4 regions of the Bradyrhizobium sp. AZCC 1578 genome follow, and region 2 is predicted to be linked to each of the others. Evidence: predicted binding sites of a transcription regulator. Region 2 holds the regulator's gene; each other region holds the start of a gene.

Region 1 (4,111 bases), 2.6 Mb from region 2:
GTGTCGCCGACATCGTCGGACCGGCGCTCGGGCGTGACGATGCGGGAGGGGGTGTTCACCCGTTGCCCCTCCGGTACTTGTTGGGCAAAAGCTCGCCGATGGTGACGACCTTCGGCTCGCGACCATTGTCGGGAACGATGACCCGCGCCTTTGCATCGTAATCGTGGATCAGCTCGCGACAGATGCCGCAGGGCGATACCACGGCGATACTGCCGGGCTCGTCCGGCTTCGGATGGCGCACGGCGACGATGGTCTCGATGCCGCGATCGCCGGTTTCGGTGATGGCGCGCCCAATGGCGATCGCCTCCGCGCAGACGGCGATCCGACCAATATAGGCATCGATATTCACACCGGTGACGATGCGGCCGTCGCGGGTGCGCATCGCAGCGCCGACCTCCTGCCACTTGTTGCGATAACGCGGCCTGATTGCGTCAATCGCGGCGGCAATTAGTTCCTGGTCTTTCTCGCTCAACATGGCAGCAACGCATTCCTTCGACAGTCAGTGGCGAACATAGCCTATTTCGCCAGTTCCTTCAGGCCCAGCCGGATCAGTTGGGCCGTCTCGGCATTCTCGCCCGCGCTGCGCGAGGCGGCGGCGATGGCGGCGGCGGCCTGCGGCTGGCCGTAGCCGAGATTGACCAAAGCCGAGATCGCGTCGGTGACCGGGCGCGGCGCGCGGTGGCTGTCGATGGCGCCGGCGAGATGCACCACGGCGGGATCGACATTGGCGAACGCGGGCGCCTTGTCCTTCAATTCAGAGACGATGCGCTCGGCGACCTTTGGCCCGACGCCGGGGGGTGTGCGCGACACCGCGGCCTTGTCGCGCAGCGCAATCGCATTGGCGAGTTCAGCCGGCGGCAGCGTCGACAGCACGGCGAGCGCGACCTTGGCGCCGACGCCCTGCACGGTCTGCAGCAGGCGAAACCACTCGCGCTCGGTATCGGTGCGGAAGCCGAACAGTTTTATCTGATCCTCGCGGACATAGGTCTCGATCGACAGCACCGCAGCCTCACCGGGCGACGGCAGCGCCTGCAGCGTGCGCGAGGAACAATGCACCTGATAGCCGACGCCGCCGACATCGAGGATCACGTAATCCTCGCCGTAAGAATCGATCAGGCCTTTGAGTTTGCCGATCATTGGGGCAACTCGCTCGCGATGGTGGACCCAACGTTAGCGAGGGGCGCACTAGCGGACGGGTTCCCTCCCCCCTTGCGGGGGAGGGTTAGGGAGAGGGGTGCCGCTTGCTCAGTTGTCTGAGGCGAAGCACTCGCATCCTCACTCATCATCTTGCGGCGTTCGTTGATGGATTGTCGCCGCACGACTTTGATCGGAGCCCGGGGCTTACCCCTCTCCCCAACCCTCCCCCGCAAGGGGGGAGGGAGCCTGATGAGTGTGCTCTCCTCACTTGGCATTACATGGCCACGGCTCATCATGCGCTCGCCACTTTCATCCGCAGCGCCGCGCTCTGGCGGTGGTGGGCATGGGTGATGGCGATCGCCAGCGCGTCGGCGGCGTCGGCGGATTTCGGTTCGGCCTTCGGCAGCAATATCTTCAGCATCACCGCGATCTGGTTCTTGTCGGCGTGGCCGGCGCCGACCACGGTTTTCTTGACCTGGTTGGGCGCATATTCCGCAACCGATATGCCGAACATCGCGGGCGCCAACATGGCGACGCCGCGGGCCTGGCCGAGCTTCAGCGTCGCCACGCCGTCCTTGTTGACAAAAGTCTGCTCCACCGCGGCTTCCGCCGGCCTGAAATCGCCGAGCACGGCGGCGAGCCCCTCATGGATCGCGAGCAGGCGGCTCGCTATGGGCAGGTTGTCCGGCGGCTCCACCGAGCCGCAGCCGACGAAGACGAGCCGGTTGCCCTCGGTCTCGATCACGCCCCAGCCGGTGCGGCGCAGGCCGGGGTCGATGCCGATAATCCGGACGGGGTGGCGAATCGGTGGGGATGTCATGGCGTAGTGATAACGCCAGAGCCGGATGAACGAAACATAAAGAGAACGGAAATCCCCTGGATGCGGGCTGTCGTGCCGGAGGGTTAATGCGCCTTAATCGTCGAACCATCGTCGTCCCTGCGAACGCAGGGACCCATAGCCACCGGCTTTGATTGTTTCACGAAGTAACTATCCCATCACGCTACGGAGAAGCCGCGGCGTATGGGTCCCTGCGTTCGCAGGGACGACAGCCTACCCGCCCATCTTGGCGACCAGCGCGTCGGAGACTTCGAAATTGGCGTAGACGTTCTGCACGTCGTCGTGCTCGTTCAAGAGATCCATCAGCTTCAACAGCTTCTCGCCGGTCTCATCGTCGACAGCGACCGTGTTCTGCGGCTTCCAGGTCAGCGCTGCCTTGCGGGCTTCGCCGAACTTGGCTTCCAGCGCTTTCGCAACCTCGCGAAAGGTTTCCTGCGAGGCGTAGATCTCGTGGCCGCTTTCGCTGGATACGACGTCGTCGGCGCCGGCCTCGATCGCGGCTTCCAGCATCGCGTCGTCGGAGGCCTTGCTGGCATCGTATTCGATGATGCCGGTGCGGTCGAACATGAAAGCGACCGAGCCGGTTTCACCGAGATTGCCGCCGGACTTGGTGAAGTAGGAGCGGATGTCGGAGGCGGCGCGGTTGCGGTTGTCCGTCAGCGCCTCGACGATGATGGCGACGCCGCCAGGGCCGTAGCCTTCGTAGCGGATCTCGTCATAGCTCTCGCTCTCACCGCCGATCGCCTTCTTGATGGCGCGCTCGATATTGTCCTTCGGCATGTTTTCCTGGCGCGCCGCGATCACGGCCGCGCGCAACCGGGGGTTCATCGCCGGGTCCGGCGTTCCAAGCTTGGCGGCGACCGTGATTTCGCGGGCCAGCTTGCTGAACAGCTTGGACTTCTGCGCATCCTGCCGGCCCTTGCGGTGCATGATGTTCTTGAATTGGGAATGACCGGCCATGCGGAGTCTCTTGGATTCGTCCCGGGGATGTAGGGGGTGAAGCGCGGCCTTATAGGCCGACAATTGGCCGAAATCAAAGATTTACAGCCCATCCGGGTATGCCGGTACTGCCGCGCGCCGAAATATCAGGCAGTTGTTAACCATGATTTCATGCTCGGATGAGAGGATTTCGCACCGATGCTCAACTTTTAAGAGACGTCATGGCCTTCGGTTTGTTCAAAAAGCGGGTGCCGGAACCGGTCTTGCCTGCCGTCCGGCCCAAGGCTCAGACGGCGGCTCAGCCAGCCGCCGCCGTGACGGAGGCCGGCTCTGGCGATGGCGAGTCGGCCAGGGCGATCCTCGAACTTCTGGAACTCGAACTCGGCGCGATGATCCGCCAGCTCGAGCGCGCGGCCAATTCGGTCGCCGGCGGCGCCGAGGCGACCGCTGCGACGCTCACCACCATTCGCCAGCGCACCGGCGCCCTGACGAGCCGCACCAGCGCTGCACAGGACACGGCGACGACATTTTCGCACGCCGCCGATAAGTTCACCCAATCGGCGCAAGGGATCGGCTCCCAAGTGCGCGACGCCGGCAAGCTCGCCGACCAGGCCAGCGAGGCCGCCCGCGAAGCCGGCGCCAATGTCGACCGCCTGAGGGAATCATCGGCAGCGATCGGCAACGTGGTCAACCTGATCGCGCAGATCGCGCGGCAGACCACACTCTTGGCGCTCAATTCCACCATCGAGGCCGCACGCGCCGGCGAAGCCGGACGCGGTTTTGCCGTGGTCGCCACCGAAGTAAAGGCGCTCGCGGTACAGACCCAGAACGCGACAGAGGAAATCACCAAGAAGATCGAGGCGCTGCAGCGGGATGCCGCGGGCTCCGTCGATGCCGTGCATCGCATCACGCAGGCGATCGAGGCGATCCGCCCGGTGTTCGAGACCGTCAACGGCGCGGTCGCCGAGCAGAGCGCGACCACCGGCGAGATGGCCGACAATGCGGCCTCCGCTTCGAGCTTCATCGCTTCCGTCGGCGCCAGCGCCGCCGAAATCGACAGCGCCACCAAGGAAGCCGAGGCCCATGGCGAAAGCGTCGCCAAGGCCGGACGCGCCGTCACCACCTTTGCGCAGAAGCTCAAGGCGCGTTGCGCGGTGCTGTTGCGGCAAGGCGAGCGCCCAGAGCGCCGCGAACAGC
Region 2 (4,111 bases):
GCTGGTACTATCAGCGGCGCTGTGGGCGGCGAGGGCGCCGCAGCCGGATATCCTGATTTCCGCCGACGGGCGCAATGTCGGGGTGCGCGGCCAGGATGGCCGGCTGCATTTGATGCACGCGGCCAAGGGGTCTCGAGACGTCTTCCTCTTGAAGGAGTGGCTGGCGGCGGATGCGGACGCACGAACGGCGGCTGACGCCTCGCTCACGTCAGGCGTCTCATGCGACGATCTTGGCTGCGTGGTGCAAGCCGTCGGCGGCGGCCTGATCGCGCAGGCGCTCAGGCCCGAGGCGTTTTCGGACGATTGCGAGCGCGCGGCAATCATTGTGACGCTGCGGCAGGCCCCGGCGGCATGCGGTGCTTCCGTCATCGGCGCCGAACGGCTGCGGCGTCAGGGCGCGATGGCGTTGCGGCGTGGCCGCGAGGGATTTGCCGTCGAGGCGGTCAAGCCGAGGGGGATCGACCGGCCTTGGTCGCCGGCCATAGCCGACGAGAGTGAGGCCGACACCACCGTGTTGGCGCCGCGCGTCGTGCCACCGCGCAGCGTCGATGCCACGCCGGCCGAGGCAGACCTTCAGGCGGAGGAGTAGACGGGCGTCAGTGCTCGTCGACCGTGGGTTTGGCTGGAATTTCGAACGCGCCGAGATGGAATTCCTCGGGCGCGTCGGGCGCCGACGGCAGAGCGACCAGCGTGAACGATGCGTCGGGGAATTGTTGCCAGATTGCGAGATCCTCGGCCGTGATGGTGAGCCAGCCGTACCTGAACATGTACCGCCCGGGCTCAGTGACGCGCCCGGCTTTTTGCCACGTTACCTTGTTGACCACCGACTGCCCCCTGCGGTGCCGAGTTCTGAAAAATGTACCACCATGATCCGCCGGCCTTGGGCCGGCGGATCATATGCGCGTGGGCGTTTATCCGGTCACGATCGATTCGGCCGGACGCGCTTCCGTCACCTTCGGCGCGCGTTCGCCACCGGTCTGGACCACCGGCAATTGCAGCACGGTCGCGCGCTGGCCTTCGCAAAGCTGCGTCACCAGCACATGGCTTCCGTCGGGAAATTCGATCGCGTCATGGTGACGGTCGGAGATATGGGGGTCGATTTGATTGAACTTGCCGACCCGCCAGTCGGTGGTTCGAGTCCAGATCCACCGGTTGTCGTATTTGACGTCCTCAGCGAACGCCAGTTCGGTGCCGGGAAGCATGCAGACCGCCACTGCAGGCTCGCGTTCCGACGCAAAGCCGCGGGTCGATGTACCGCGGAATGTCGTGGTGATCAGCGTCTCGCCGACCTCGGCAGGCCGCGTAGCCACAGCATGCAGGCTATAGTCACACATCGGATGGCTCCCTCGTTTGAGATAGCTGACCCGTGTCTAGAAGGAGGCACAGGCCTCTATCAGAGTGGACATGGCGCAGAGCCTTTTCTCGTTTCTGGGCAATTCTGCGACTGGCGCACTGCGCCACATTCACAAACGCGCTAACGGGCGTTGGTTCCAAACGCGCAACAAAAAACCCCGGCCGCGGGCCGAGGCTCTTTTCCGTCACGGCCCGGACGGCATAACGGGTCAGTATTTGCGGTAGAGCCCGATCAGCTTGCCCTGAATCCGGACCCGGTTCGGCGGCAGGATGCGGACTTCATAGGCGGTGTTGGCGGGCTCGAGCGCGATCGAGGCGCCGCGGCGGCGGAAGCGCTTCAGCGTGGCTTCCTCCTCGTCGATCAGCGCCACGACGATGTCGCCGGTGTCGGCGGTCTCGTTGCGTTGGATCAGCGCCATGTCGCCGTCGAGAATGCCCGCGTCCACCATGGAATCGCCGCGCACTTCGAGCGCGTAATGTTCGCCGGAGCCGAGCATGTCCGGCGGTACGCTGATGGTGTGGCTGCGGGTCTGCAGCGCCTCGATCGGCGTACCGGCGGCAATCCGGCCCATGACAGGCACGGCCACCGGGCGATTGCCGTCGTCCTCGGCGGCCGGCGCGCTCACTGTGCGTTTGCCAAGCGTACCCTCGATCACGCTCGGCGTGAAGCCGCGGCGGCTGTTGGCGGCGGCTGCGAGCTCGGGCAGCTTGATGACTTCGATGGCGCGGGCGCGGTTGGGCAGGCGACGGATGAAGCCACGCTCCTCCAGTGCGGTGATGAGGCGGTGGATTCCGGATTTCGAGCGCAGATCGAGCGCGTCCTTCATCTCATCGAAGGAGGGCGGCACGCCGGCCTCTTTCAGCCGTTCATTGATGAAACGCAGAAGTTCGTACTGTTTGCGCGTAAGCATCGCGAGCAATCCCCCGGTTGGCGTCGTCTCGTTCCGAATTTTCAGCGCCCGGATCGTGGAGTCCCCAAACTCTCGATCAAAGACACTAGCAGTCGAAACAAATCATGAACGGACACTATATGTTCGATATGTGTTCCGCAACCACTTAATTTCAGGTGAACGCATTGCGGTTCCGGCCCAAGGTGCTGGGGGAACACCGTTCAGGCGTCATTCCGGCAGCCGGAGCAGCTCGCAACGAGAACCCTTTGTGGCAGCCGGCGCGAACGGCGGACGTATCACAAGTGCACGTGCCGCAGCGAGATTCCCTGATAGCGACGAGTCCTGATGGTTCACCGGCACGGCAACCAGCGTGCCGTCGTCGCGGGCTTCGAGGCGGGCGCGAAGATAGTCTTCGCGCTTATCATTGGCGGCGAGATCGCGGCCGAGCAGCGCGCTTTCGCGCAGGTGATGGATGGTATCGCGGCCCGATAGAGCGCGAATCAGCGGCACCAGGAACAGGAAGCCGCAGACATACGAGGAGACGGGATTGCCTGGCAGGCCGATCACCCGCATCGCGCCCAGCCTGCCGTGCATCATCGGCTTGCCCGGCCGCATCGCGATCCGCCAGAATGCGATGGCGACGCCCTCGGCTTCCAGCGACCGCTTGACGAGGTCGTGGTCGCCGACCGACGCGCCGCCCAGGGTGATCAGGATGTCCGCGTCGGCCTTGCGGGCACGGCGGATGCCGTCCGTGGTCGCGGCGACGGTGTCGGCGGCGATTCCGAGGTCGATGATTTCTGCCCCTTCGGCCCGCGCCAGTGCCCGCAAGCCGTAGCCGTTGGAATAGACGATCTGGCCGGGGCTAGGGCTTGCGCCCGGCATCACCAGCTCGTCGCCGGTCGCCAGCATCGCAACTTTCGGGCGGCGGTGCACCGCAAGCTCCGGGTAGTTCATGCCGGCGGCGAGCGAGAGGTCGCGGTCGGTGAGGCGGCGCCCGCGTTTGAGGAGGACGTCGCCTTCGCGGAAATCAACGCCCGCGGCGCGGATATGCCGCCCCGGAACGGCAGCTTCCGTGATGGTGATATGATCGCCCTCGACGCCAGTGTCTTCCTGGATGATGACAGCGTCGGCGCCATCGGGAATCACGCCGCCGGTAAAGATCCGCACCGCTTCCCCCGGGCCGACCTTCCGCTCGAACGGGCGGCCGGCGGCGACCTCGCCGATCACCTTTAGCCGCGCGCTGACATCGGCGGCGTCAGCTGCGCGCACCGCATAGCCGTCCATCGCCGACATCGCTTGCGGCGGTTGCGTCCGCCGCGAGGCGACGTCGCGTGCGAGAATGCGGTGATACGCCTCATCGAGCGCCACCATTTCTTCGGGCAGGGGATCGGCGCCCGCGAGGATGGCAGACAATGCATCGGCAACCGGCATCAACGCCACGGGCAGACCTCCCTCAAATTCCAAGTGCGGTCAGTGCCCTCGCCACGTCATCCGTCGATGTCACGTGGATGGCAGAAAGGCCGCGCGCCCGCGCACCTTCGATATTGGCAGCCGAGTCGTCGAAGAACAGGATCCGCGACGCCGGCACGCCGATCGCTTTTACCACATGATCATAGGCTTCGGCGTCGGGTTTGCGCAAACCGATGCTGGAGGACAGGTATATCTGACGGAAATGGCCGAGCACGTCCGCATAGGCCTGCGAAAAATGCGTGACATGGGCCGGATTGGTGTTGGAAAAAGCATAGAGCGGCAGGCGTTCTGCGGCACGCGCCAGGAGCGGCGAGATTCCGGGCATTTCGCCGGTGAAGATCGCGTTCCAGCCTTCCAGGAACTGCGCGTCGGTGATGCCGATGCCGAGCGACCGGCGC
Region 3 (4,111 bases), 760 kb from region 2:
CTCCGAGACGGAGCTGCTGCGCTACATGCGCAAGCTCTCAGATCGCGACCTCGCGCTCGACCGCGCCATGATCCCGCTCGGCTCCTGCACCATGAAGCTGAACGCGACCACGGAAATGATCCCGCTGACCTGGCCCGAGTTCGGCTCGCTCCATCCGTTCGCCCCGCGCGAACAGGCGGCCGGCTATCACGCGCTGTTTGCGCGGCTGGAAAAATGGCTGTGCGACATCACCGGCTATGACGCGATCTCGCTGCAGCCGAATTCCGGCGCGCAGGGCGAATATGCCGGGCTGCTCGCGATCCGCGCCTATCATGCCGCGCGCGGCGAGCCGCACCGCAAGGTCTGCCTGATCCCCTCTTCCGCGCACGGCACCAATCCGGCGTCTGCCCACATGGCCGGCATGGAAGTGGTGGTGACGGCCTGCGACGCGCGCGGCGATGTCGATGTCGAGGACCTCCGCGCCAAGGCGGAGAAGCATTCGAAGAATCTTGCCGCCGTGATGATCACCTATCCCTCGACGCATGGCGTGTTCGAGGAGCACATCACCGAGATCTGCGACATCGTGCACAGCCATGGCGGCCAGGTCTATCTCGACGGCGCCAACATGAACGCGCAGGTCGGTCTCTCCCGCCCCGGCGATTACGGCGCCGACGTCTCGCATCTCAATCTGCACAAGACCTTCTGCATTCCCCATGGCGGCGGCGGGCCGGGCATGGGCCCGATCGGTGTCAAGGCTCATCTTGCGCCCTATCTGCCAAGTCATCCTTCAAATTGCCACCCCGCAACCGATGGCGCGGTGCCGCATCCCATCGGCCCCGTGTCGGCGGCGCCGTTCGGCTCGGCATCGATCCTGACCATCTCCTACATCTATATCCTGATGATGGGAGGCGAAGGCCTGACGCGCGCCACCGAAATGGCGATCCTCAACGCCAACTACATCGCCAGCCGGCTCGACCCGCATTTCCCGGTGCTCTACAAGAACGCCAAGGGACGCGTCGCGCATGAATGCATCGTCGATCCCCGCCCGCTGAAGACGACGAGCGGCGTCACCGTCGATGACATAGCAAAGCGCCTGATCGACTACGGCTTCCACGCGCCGACCATGAGTTTTCCGGTGCCGGGCACGCTGATGATCGAGCCGACCGAATCGGAATCGAAGGCGGAGCTGGACCGGTTCTGCGACGCGATGATTGCGATCCGAAGCGAGATCACGGAGATCGAGATCGGCCGCTGGAAGGTCGAAGCCTCGCCCTTGCGCCACGCCCCGCACACCGTGCACGACATTGTCGATGATGCATGGAACCGCCCCTACAGCCGCGCCACGGGTTGTTTCCCCGATGGCATCTCGCGCACCGACAAATATTGGAGCCCGGTCGGTCGCGTCGACAACGTCTATGGCGACCGCAATCTGGTGTGCTCATGCCCGCCGGTTGAGGATTACGCGCAAGCGGCGGAGTGAGGCTCATGTCCCGGACGCGGTGCAGCGCGCTAGCGCTGCTCCGCAGAGCCGGGACCCACACACGCGCAAAACGGATAGACCCGGATCAGCAGCGCACTGCGCCGCTCGAGAAGCGTCGCGCTGCGCAGCATCCGGGGAACGCAAAAAACAAAACGGGCACTGAGGACGTCGGCAACTCAACGTCCGCAGCACCCGTCCGTCACGTTTCAGGCCTTAACCCCTGAAGCGTTTCTCAAAACTTATTCGTCGTCCGCCGGCTCCTCGCCGTCGGCGTCGCGCTTGGCGGGACCTGCCAGAATCTGCTCGGCGATCAGGCCGGAGTTCTGGCGGATCGCCGTCTCGATCTTGGCGACCATGTCGGGATTAGCCTTGAGGAAGGCTTTTGCGTTCTCGCGACCCTGGCCCAGCCGCTGGCTGTCATAGGAGAACCAGGCGCCGGATTTTTCGACGATGCCGGCCTTGACGCCAAGGTCGAGGATCTCGCCCATCTTGGAGACGCCCTCGCCATACATGATGTCGAATTCGACCTGCTTGAAAGGCGGCGCCAGCTTGTTCTTCACCACCTTGACGCGGGTGGTGTTGCCGACGACTTCGTCGCGCTCCTTGATGGCGCCGATGCGGCGGATGTCGAGACGGACGGAGGCGTAAAATTTCAGCGCGTTGCCGCCGGTGGTTGTTTCCGGCGAGCCGTACATCACACCGATCTTCATGCGGATCTGGTTGATGAAGATCACCATGGTGTTGGACTTGTTGATCGAGGCGGTGAGCTTGCGCAGCGCCTGGCTCATCAGCCGCGCCTGCAAGCCGGGCAGCGCATCGCCCATCTCACCTTCGAGTTCGGCCTTCGGCACCAGGGCCGCCACCGAATCGACCACCAGCACGTCGATCGCGCCGGAGCGCACCAGCGTGTCGCAGATTTCCAGCGCCTGCTCGCCGGTATCGGGCTGCGAGATCAGGAGTTCGTCGATGTTGACGCCGAGCTTGCGCGCATAGACCGGATCGAGCGCGTGTTCGGCGTCAATGAAGGCGCAGATGCCGCCCTTCTTCTGTCCTTCCGCCACCGTGTGCAGCGCCAGCGTGGTCTTGCCCGACGATTCCGGCCCGTAGATTTCCACCACCCGCCCCTTCGGCAACCCGCCGACGCCAAGCGCAATGTCGAGGCCGAGCGAGCCCGAGGACACCGTCTCGACGTCCATCGAACGGTCGTTCTTGCCCAGCTTCATCACCGAGCCCTTGCCGAACTGGCGCTCGATCTGGGAGAGCGCGGCAGACAGGGCCTTGGTCTTATCCATGGAGGATCCTTCAACGATACGCAGGGCAGTGGCGGACATAATACGTGCTCCTTATGGCGGGGATTCGCGAGCGGGACAAACGGCGGTGAGCAGCTTTTGGGATTCGATTTCGTCTAGGAACCCTTGTACCACCTTTGTTCTATGTTCGCAATATGTTCTTTTCACCGCGCCGGCAGATATATACCCTTAGGACATGTAATATGACTTGTGGTATGGACTGCCCCTTAGCTACCGGTAGTAGTATGCCGGTTCCGGGATTCGCTCATGGTCAAGCAGACTGCGGTTAAGGCTTTGTTGGGGTTCGCGGGGCTTGGTGTCCTCCTATGGGAATTGCCGCTGGCGCGAAAATTCTTGGCAACCATCACAACATTCGATTTTTTCTACGAGCGCTCTAAAGACCCAAGCTGGGTTGGAGAGGTCATCAACAAGATGATCAACCCTCCCCCAGGTACAGCCCTGTTAGTTGTGCTCGTCGGCCTGGTTCTGATCTATTGGAGCACCAAGCCGCGAGACGTCAAAATGTCCCTACCGATGATCGGAATGCTGGTCAGCGCCATATGCTTCGCAGGCTTTGGCGTCTGGCATTTGGTGAAATCACAATCTACACAGGCAGGCACCCCACAAGCAGACGTGACGCCCGCAAGTGACATTGACACCCACCTCAGCTTGAAATTTGGCGGCGGCCCCCCTCTAGCCAATCATCTATCAAATATTTGGCGCTGGTATGCTCTTGCGAACGTTGTCGTTATAGTTTCCCCCGAAGGGCGAAAAGAAATAAAAACTTGGAACGTTTTTCTCACCTTCGAAAAGCCTGTGAACGCAAGCCAGATTGTTGTTTCGTCTCAATCAGCGCTCCCCGAATTCGAAGTTAAGGACAGAGAATCAAGGAGCGCAATCATCGCTTTCATGGGCGATCTGAAGAACCTTGATCTTGAAATAAAGGTCCTGAACGCCACTCCGGCTAAACCGCAAAAAGAAACCGCGCCGGAGGTTTTAACTACAACTACCCCTGCTGTTGTTCCCCCCGCACCGCCGCCGCCTCCCGCACCCCGACCGCTATCAACCTATGAAGCGGAATTGAAGGTCAGAGCAATCGACAAGTTTCTTAAGGTGTTGTCGGATGACATGCAGCCGGTCATCGACAAATTTCCATTGCAACAAAATTGGTGGAACGCCCTCAAAGACCCAAAGGACAATCCCACATTTCGACCTGATCTGCTGGCCTTCCGTGACGAGTTTAAGGCCGCGTGCCTTAAACTTGATAGTTTGCGCAACAACACGCCAGAATACAAAGATCTTACTGGAATGGTCGAGCAGCCGCAGTTCACCAAGACGCTAAAGGCTATTGAAAAATATCTGG
Region 4 (4,111 bases), 5.9 Mb from region 2:
CTTCTTCCAGTGCGCGGTCGAGCATTTGCCCCGCGGGCCCGACGAACGGTTTGCCGGCGAGGTCTTCCTTGTCGCCGGGCTGCTCGCCAACCAGCATGATCCGCGCGGTTTGCCGGCCTTCGCCGAACACGGTCTGGGTGGCATTCTTGTAAAGATGACAGGCGCGGCAATCGGCGGCTTCTTCGCGCAGCGTCTCGATGTCGTCCTGAACTCTTCTGCGCACCATGGGCGGCTCCGGCCGTTTTGGCGCCTGGTGTGGTTCCGTAGCGTCGCGTTCCGCACGCTTGACTGCAGGCTTAATTATTGAACCCTCTTGCAGGTTCCTCGTCTTCACCGTCAGCCGCGCCGGGTTGAAGATGCTGGCTGAATAGCGCCGCCAGGTTTCCTCCAGCCGGTCGGCGCTGGGGGCTTCGCTTCTGCTGACGCCCGGCGTAAACGAGATGACATGGCCATCCCAATGCGCGCAGAGATCAGGCGTCAGGATCGACCAGGGCATGTCGGCGAAACGGCGCGCGAAGAACGGGGCGGCCAGTTCGACGATGTGATGCTCCGGCTCGAACCAGGCGACGAAGTGGGATTTCTGCTCGCGGCCTATTTCGCGGAAGCGGACAAGGACATGCATCCTGTGCTCGTCGCGGCGCACGGCCTTGGCCATCGCGGTGATCTCGGCCACGTCAGGATCGGTCGTGAGTTCAAGCAGATCGTGATGCGTCCGCAACCGCCATAGCAGGCGATAGAGCAGGGCGAAGCGCTCGGGGTTGCGGTGCAGGATCGCAACCTCCGCCAGTTCGACGAACCTGGCCGGCACGTTGAAGGTGCCCTGTGGCGGCTCGAGCGGCGGCGCGGTCGGTGCGAACAGTTCGGGCGCATCATCAGCCACGCGCCAGCTCACGTCGGACGGTTTCACGTCATTCAGCGCCAGCGCGCGGGCCGCTTTACGCCAGCCATCAAAATCAGTTTGGCTATCTAGGATGATGTGGTGCATGTGCTTACTCCACACTCTCTGCCCGCATCCCCGCGCAACGGCTTTGCGGTCGTCTGGAGGGGCCCGCGAATCCCTTTGATTCCGCTCATGAATCGCCAAAGCGTCGATCTCGATTGACTCTGCCGGCGCTGTTAGCTTTATATTAGAACATATCATGAACAAATGAGCCAGCCGCGCGTTCACTTAGGGAAAAAGCGGTAAAGGCCAATTTTCTGAAGGAACGGCGGATGAGCACCGCACGCACAAGCACGCTTGCGAGTTTGCGCGGAAGCATCGAGCGCCTGGAGGCGCATGGCGATGCGCATGACCTCAACAAGATTACGCTTGGCCATAAGGCGGCAGATACTGTGCTGCACGGCGGGCTTGCGCTCGCGGCGGTGCATGAAGTGTTCGCCGAGGGACACCAGAGCGCGACCGCAACCGGCTTCATCGCAGGGCTGGCGGGAAGGGTGTCGCAGCGCCGGCCGCTGGTCTGGGTACGGCAGGATTTTTCGGAAATTGAATCGGGCGCGCTGTCGATGAGCGGGCTCGCCGAACTCGGGCTCGATCCGCGATTGCTCGTCACCGTGCGCGCCACCGACACTGACGCTGCGCTGCGGACCGCCGCCGACGCGCTGGCCTGCGACGCGCTCGGCGCCGTCGTGCTGGAAGTCTGGGGGCAGGCGCGTCAGCTCGATCTCGTCGCCAGCCGCAAGCTCACGCTGGCCGCAGCAGCCTCCGGCGTCACCGCATTGCTGCTGCGGGTGGCGGCGGAGCCGCGCCCCTCGACCGCGGAGACCCGATGGATCGTGCGCGCGGCGCATTCGCCGCCGGGCGCGCCTCCAAAGCCTGCGGCGGCTCCAAAGCCTGCGGCGCCTTGGAGCGCCTGGGGCGCGCCGGTGTTCGACGCGCAACTCGTTCGTAACCGTCATGGCCCGGTCGGCCGCTGGATCATGGAATGGAATTGTGATGAGTGCCTATTCAGAGAACCGTCGGCGTATCCTCAGCCTCTGGCTGCCACGCCTGCCCATCGACCGCATCAAGCGCAAGCTTTCGCCGGCCAGCGCCGCGCAAGCTGAAAATTGCCAAGCGGTTTCAAGCGAAATCTCTAACCACACGAACAGTGGGCTCCCTCCCCCCTTGCGGGGGAGGGCGGGGGAGAGGGGTGGCGGCAACGGCAGTGCTCGTGGCTTACCCCTCTCCCTAACCCTCCCCCGCAAGGGGGGAGGGAACGGCACCGCCGCCCCGGTTGATATCTCTCACGACACGAACAGTCGGCTCCCTCTCCCGCTTGCGGGGGAGGGTTGGGGTGGGGGTCTCGCCGCGAGTGACACTGTTCGTATGGAGAGAGCTCCCACCCGGATCGCATCTTGCGATGCGATCCGACCTCAGAGCGAGCTTCGCTCGTCTCGACCCCCGCAAGCGGGAGAGGTGAAGTACCCCTCCGTCGTCGTTGCCAAGCAGCACAATGCCATCCTGATCCATTCCCTCGACGAGGCCGCTGTCCAGGCCGGCCTCTCGATCGGCCTGCCGCTCGCCAATGCGCGCGCGATCTGTCCCGAGCTGACGGTGTTCGACGCGGATGAAGTCGCCGATCGCAAAACGCTCGAAGACATCGCCGACTGGTGCGACCGCTTCACCCCGCTGGTGGCGCTCGATCCGCCGTACGGCTTGTTCCTCGACATCACCGGCTGCGCCCATCTGTTCGGCGGCGAGCGTGCGTTGCTGCAGATCGTCAGCGGCGCGCTGAGCCGCCGCGGCTTTGCCGTTAGCGCCGCGATCGCGAGCACCTCGATCTGCGCCCGCACGCTGACGCGCCAGACTTCCGGAAAAATCATTGCCGAGGGCGAGGAGGCGGAGGCCGTCAGTCCGTTGCCGGTATCTGCGCTCGGCGCCGGTGATGCCATCACCGCCGGCCTGCGCCGTGCTGGGTTGAAGACCATCGGCGATGTCGCCTCGCGAGGACGCCACGAAATCACGGCGCGGTTCGGTGCGCCCTTCACGACGCTGTTGCAGCAGGCGCTGGGGCAGGGCGATGCGCCGATCAGCCCGCGCAAACCGCCGCCGGATTATATCGTCGAGAAACGCTTTCCCGAACCGGTCACGACCGGCACCGTGATCGCGATGAACCTGTCCGCGCTCGCTCAAATGCTGGTTACGGCGATGGACAAGCAGGGCAAGGGCGCGCGGCGGTTGGAGGCGAGCTTCTTCCGCACCGACGGCGCGGTGCGCACGATCTCGGTCGATACCGGGCGTCCGGTGACAAAAGCTGAAGTGATCGACCGCCTGTTTCGCGAACGGCTCGATGCGCTCAACGATCCCCTCGACCCCGGCTTCGGTTTCGATCTCATTCGTCTCTCCGCCAGCCGCACCGAAATCGTGGTGCAGCAGCAGCGCGATCTCGATGCCAATGTCCATGACAATGACGAATTGTCCGCGCTGATCGACCGCATCGCCGCGCGCATCGGCGGAAAACGCGTCGTCGTGCATCTGCCGGAGGATACGCATATTCCCGAACGCGCGGTGCTGTCCGTGCCAGCGCAGCATCATCTGGCGGTCGCAGCGCAGGCGGCCTGGCCCGAGCGTATCGAGGGCGAGCCGCCGCTGCGCCCGTTGCGCCTGTTCGACAAGCCGGAGCCGATAAAAGTGCCGTTCGCAACCGTGCCCGACGGCCCGCCGCATCAATTCACCTGGCGGCGCGTCACGCACGCGGTGGTGCGGGTGGAGGGGCCCGAACGCATCGCGATGGAGTGGTGGAAGCCAAACGGCGGTGGCCCGACGCGGGATTATTTCCGCATCGAGGATGAAGCGGGCCTGCGTTTCTGGATCTTTCGCGACGGCCTGTATGAGAGCGAACCGGCGGATGCGGAGGGCGAGCCCGCTTCTATCAGATGGTTCGTGCATGGATTGTTCGCATGAAAAATCCTGTGCCCGACTATGCCGAAATCGGCATCACCACCAATTTTTCGTTCCTGCGCGGCGGCTCGGACCCGCGCGCCTATGTGCATCAGGCGAGCGAGCTTGGTATTCCCGTGATCGGCATCGCCGACCACAACACGCTGGCCGGCGTGGTGCGCGCCTGGAGCGAGCTCGACAACCCTGCCGTCACGCATAAGCCAAAGCTCCTGATCGGCGCGCGGCTCGTCT

The links. Region 2 encodes LexA, which represses DNA repair genes until DNA is damaged. Its sites were predicted from a motif close to TGTTCNNNNTGTGTTCNG; they were not measured.
Region 1: a site for LexA is predicted at 1,988-2,005, ahead of ruvC (crossover junction endodeoxyribonuclease RuvC). Genes of this name have one in related genera too.
Region 3: a site for LexA is predicted at 2,894-2,911, ahead of recA (recombinase RecA). Genes of this name have one in related genera too.
Region 4: a site for LexA is predicted at 1,129-1,146, ahead of V1290_RS30815 (ImuA family protein). Genes of this name have one in related genera too.

Annotation. Positions count from the first base shown of each region.
Region 1 is NZ_JAZHRZ010000001.1:3,112,322-3,116,432, forward strand. It holds gene ruvB (Holliday junction branch migration DNA helicase RuvB) at 1-59, opposite strand, end outside; gene V1290_RS14870 (cytidine deaminase) at 56-475, opposite strand; gene ruvA (Holliday junction branch migration protein RuvA) at 517-1,137, opposite strand; gene ruvC (crossover junction endodeoxyribonuclease RuvC) at 1,430-1,957, opposite strand; gene V1290_RS14885 (YebC/PmpR family DNA-binding transcriptional regulator) at 2,189-2,935, opposite strand; gene V1290_RS14890 (methyl-accepting chemotaxis protein) at 3,136-4,111, shown strand, end outside.
Region 2 is NZ_JAZHRZ010000001.1:551,661-555,771, reverse strand. It holds gene V1290_RS02885 (ComEC/Rec2 family competence protein) at 1-589, shown strand, start outside; gene V1290_RS02880 (hypothetical protein) at 597-824, opposite strand; gene V1290_RS02875 (hypothetical protein) at 912-1,334, opposite strand; gene lexA (transcriptional repressor LexA) at 1,563-2,264, opposite strand; gene V1290_RS02865 (molybdopterin molybdotransferase MoeA) at 2,472-3,683, opposite strand; gene V1290_RS02860 (HAD-IA family hydrolase) at 3,697-4,111, opposite strand, start outside.
Region 3 is NZ_JAZHRZ010000001.1:1,316,200-1,320,310, forward strand. It holds gene gcvP (aminomethyl-transferring glycine dehydrogenase) at 1-1,459, shown strand, start outside; gene recA (recombinase RecA) at 1,699-2,790, opposite strand; gene V1290_RS06795 (hypothetical protein) at 3,016-4,111, shown strand, end outside.
Region 4 is NZ_JAZHRZ010000001.1:6,472,896-6,477,006, forward strand. It holds gene V1290_RS30810 (UdgX family uracil-DNA binding protein) at 1-985, opposite strand, end outside; gene V1290_RS30815 (ImuA family protein) at 1,213-2,043, shown strand; gene V1290_RS30820 (Y-family DNA polymerase) at 2,306-3,883, shown strand; gene V1290_RS30825 (error-prone DNA polymerase) at 3,880-4,111, shown strand, end outside.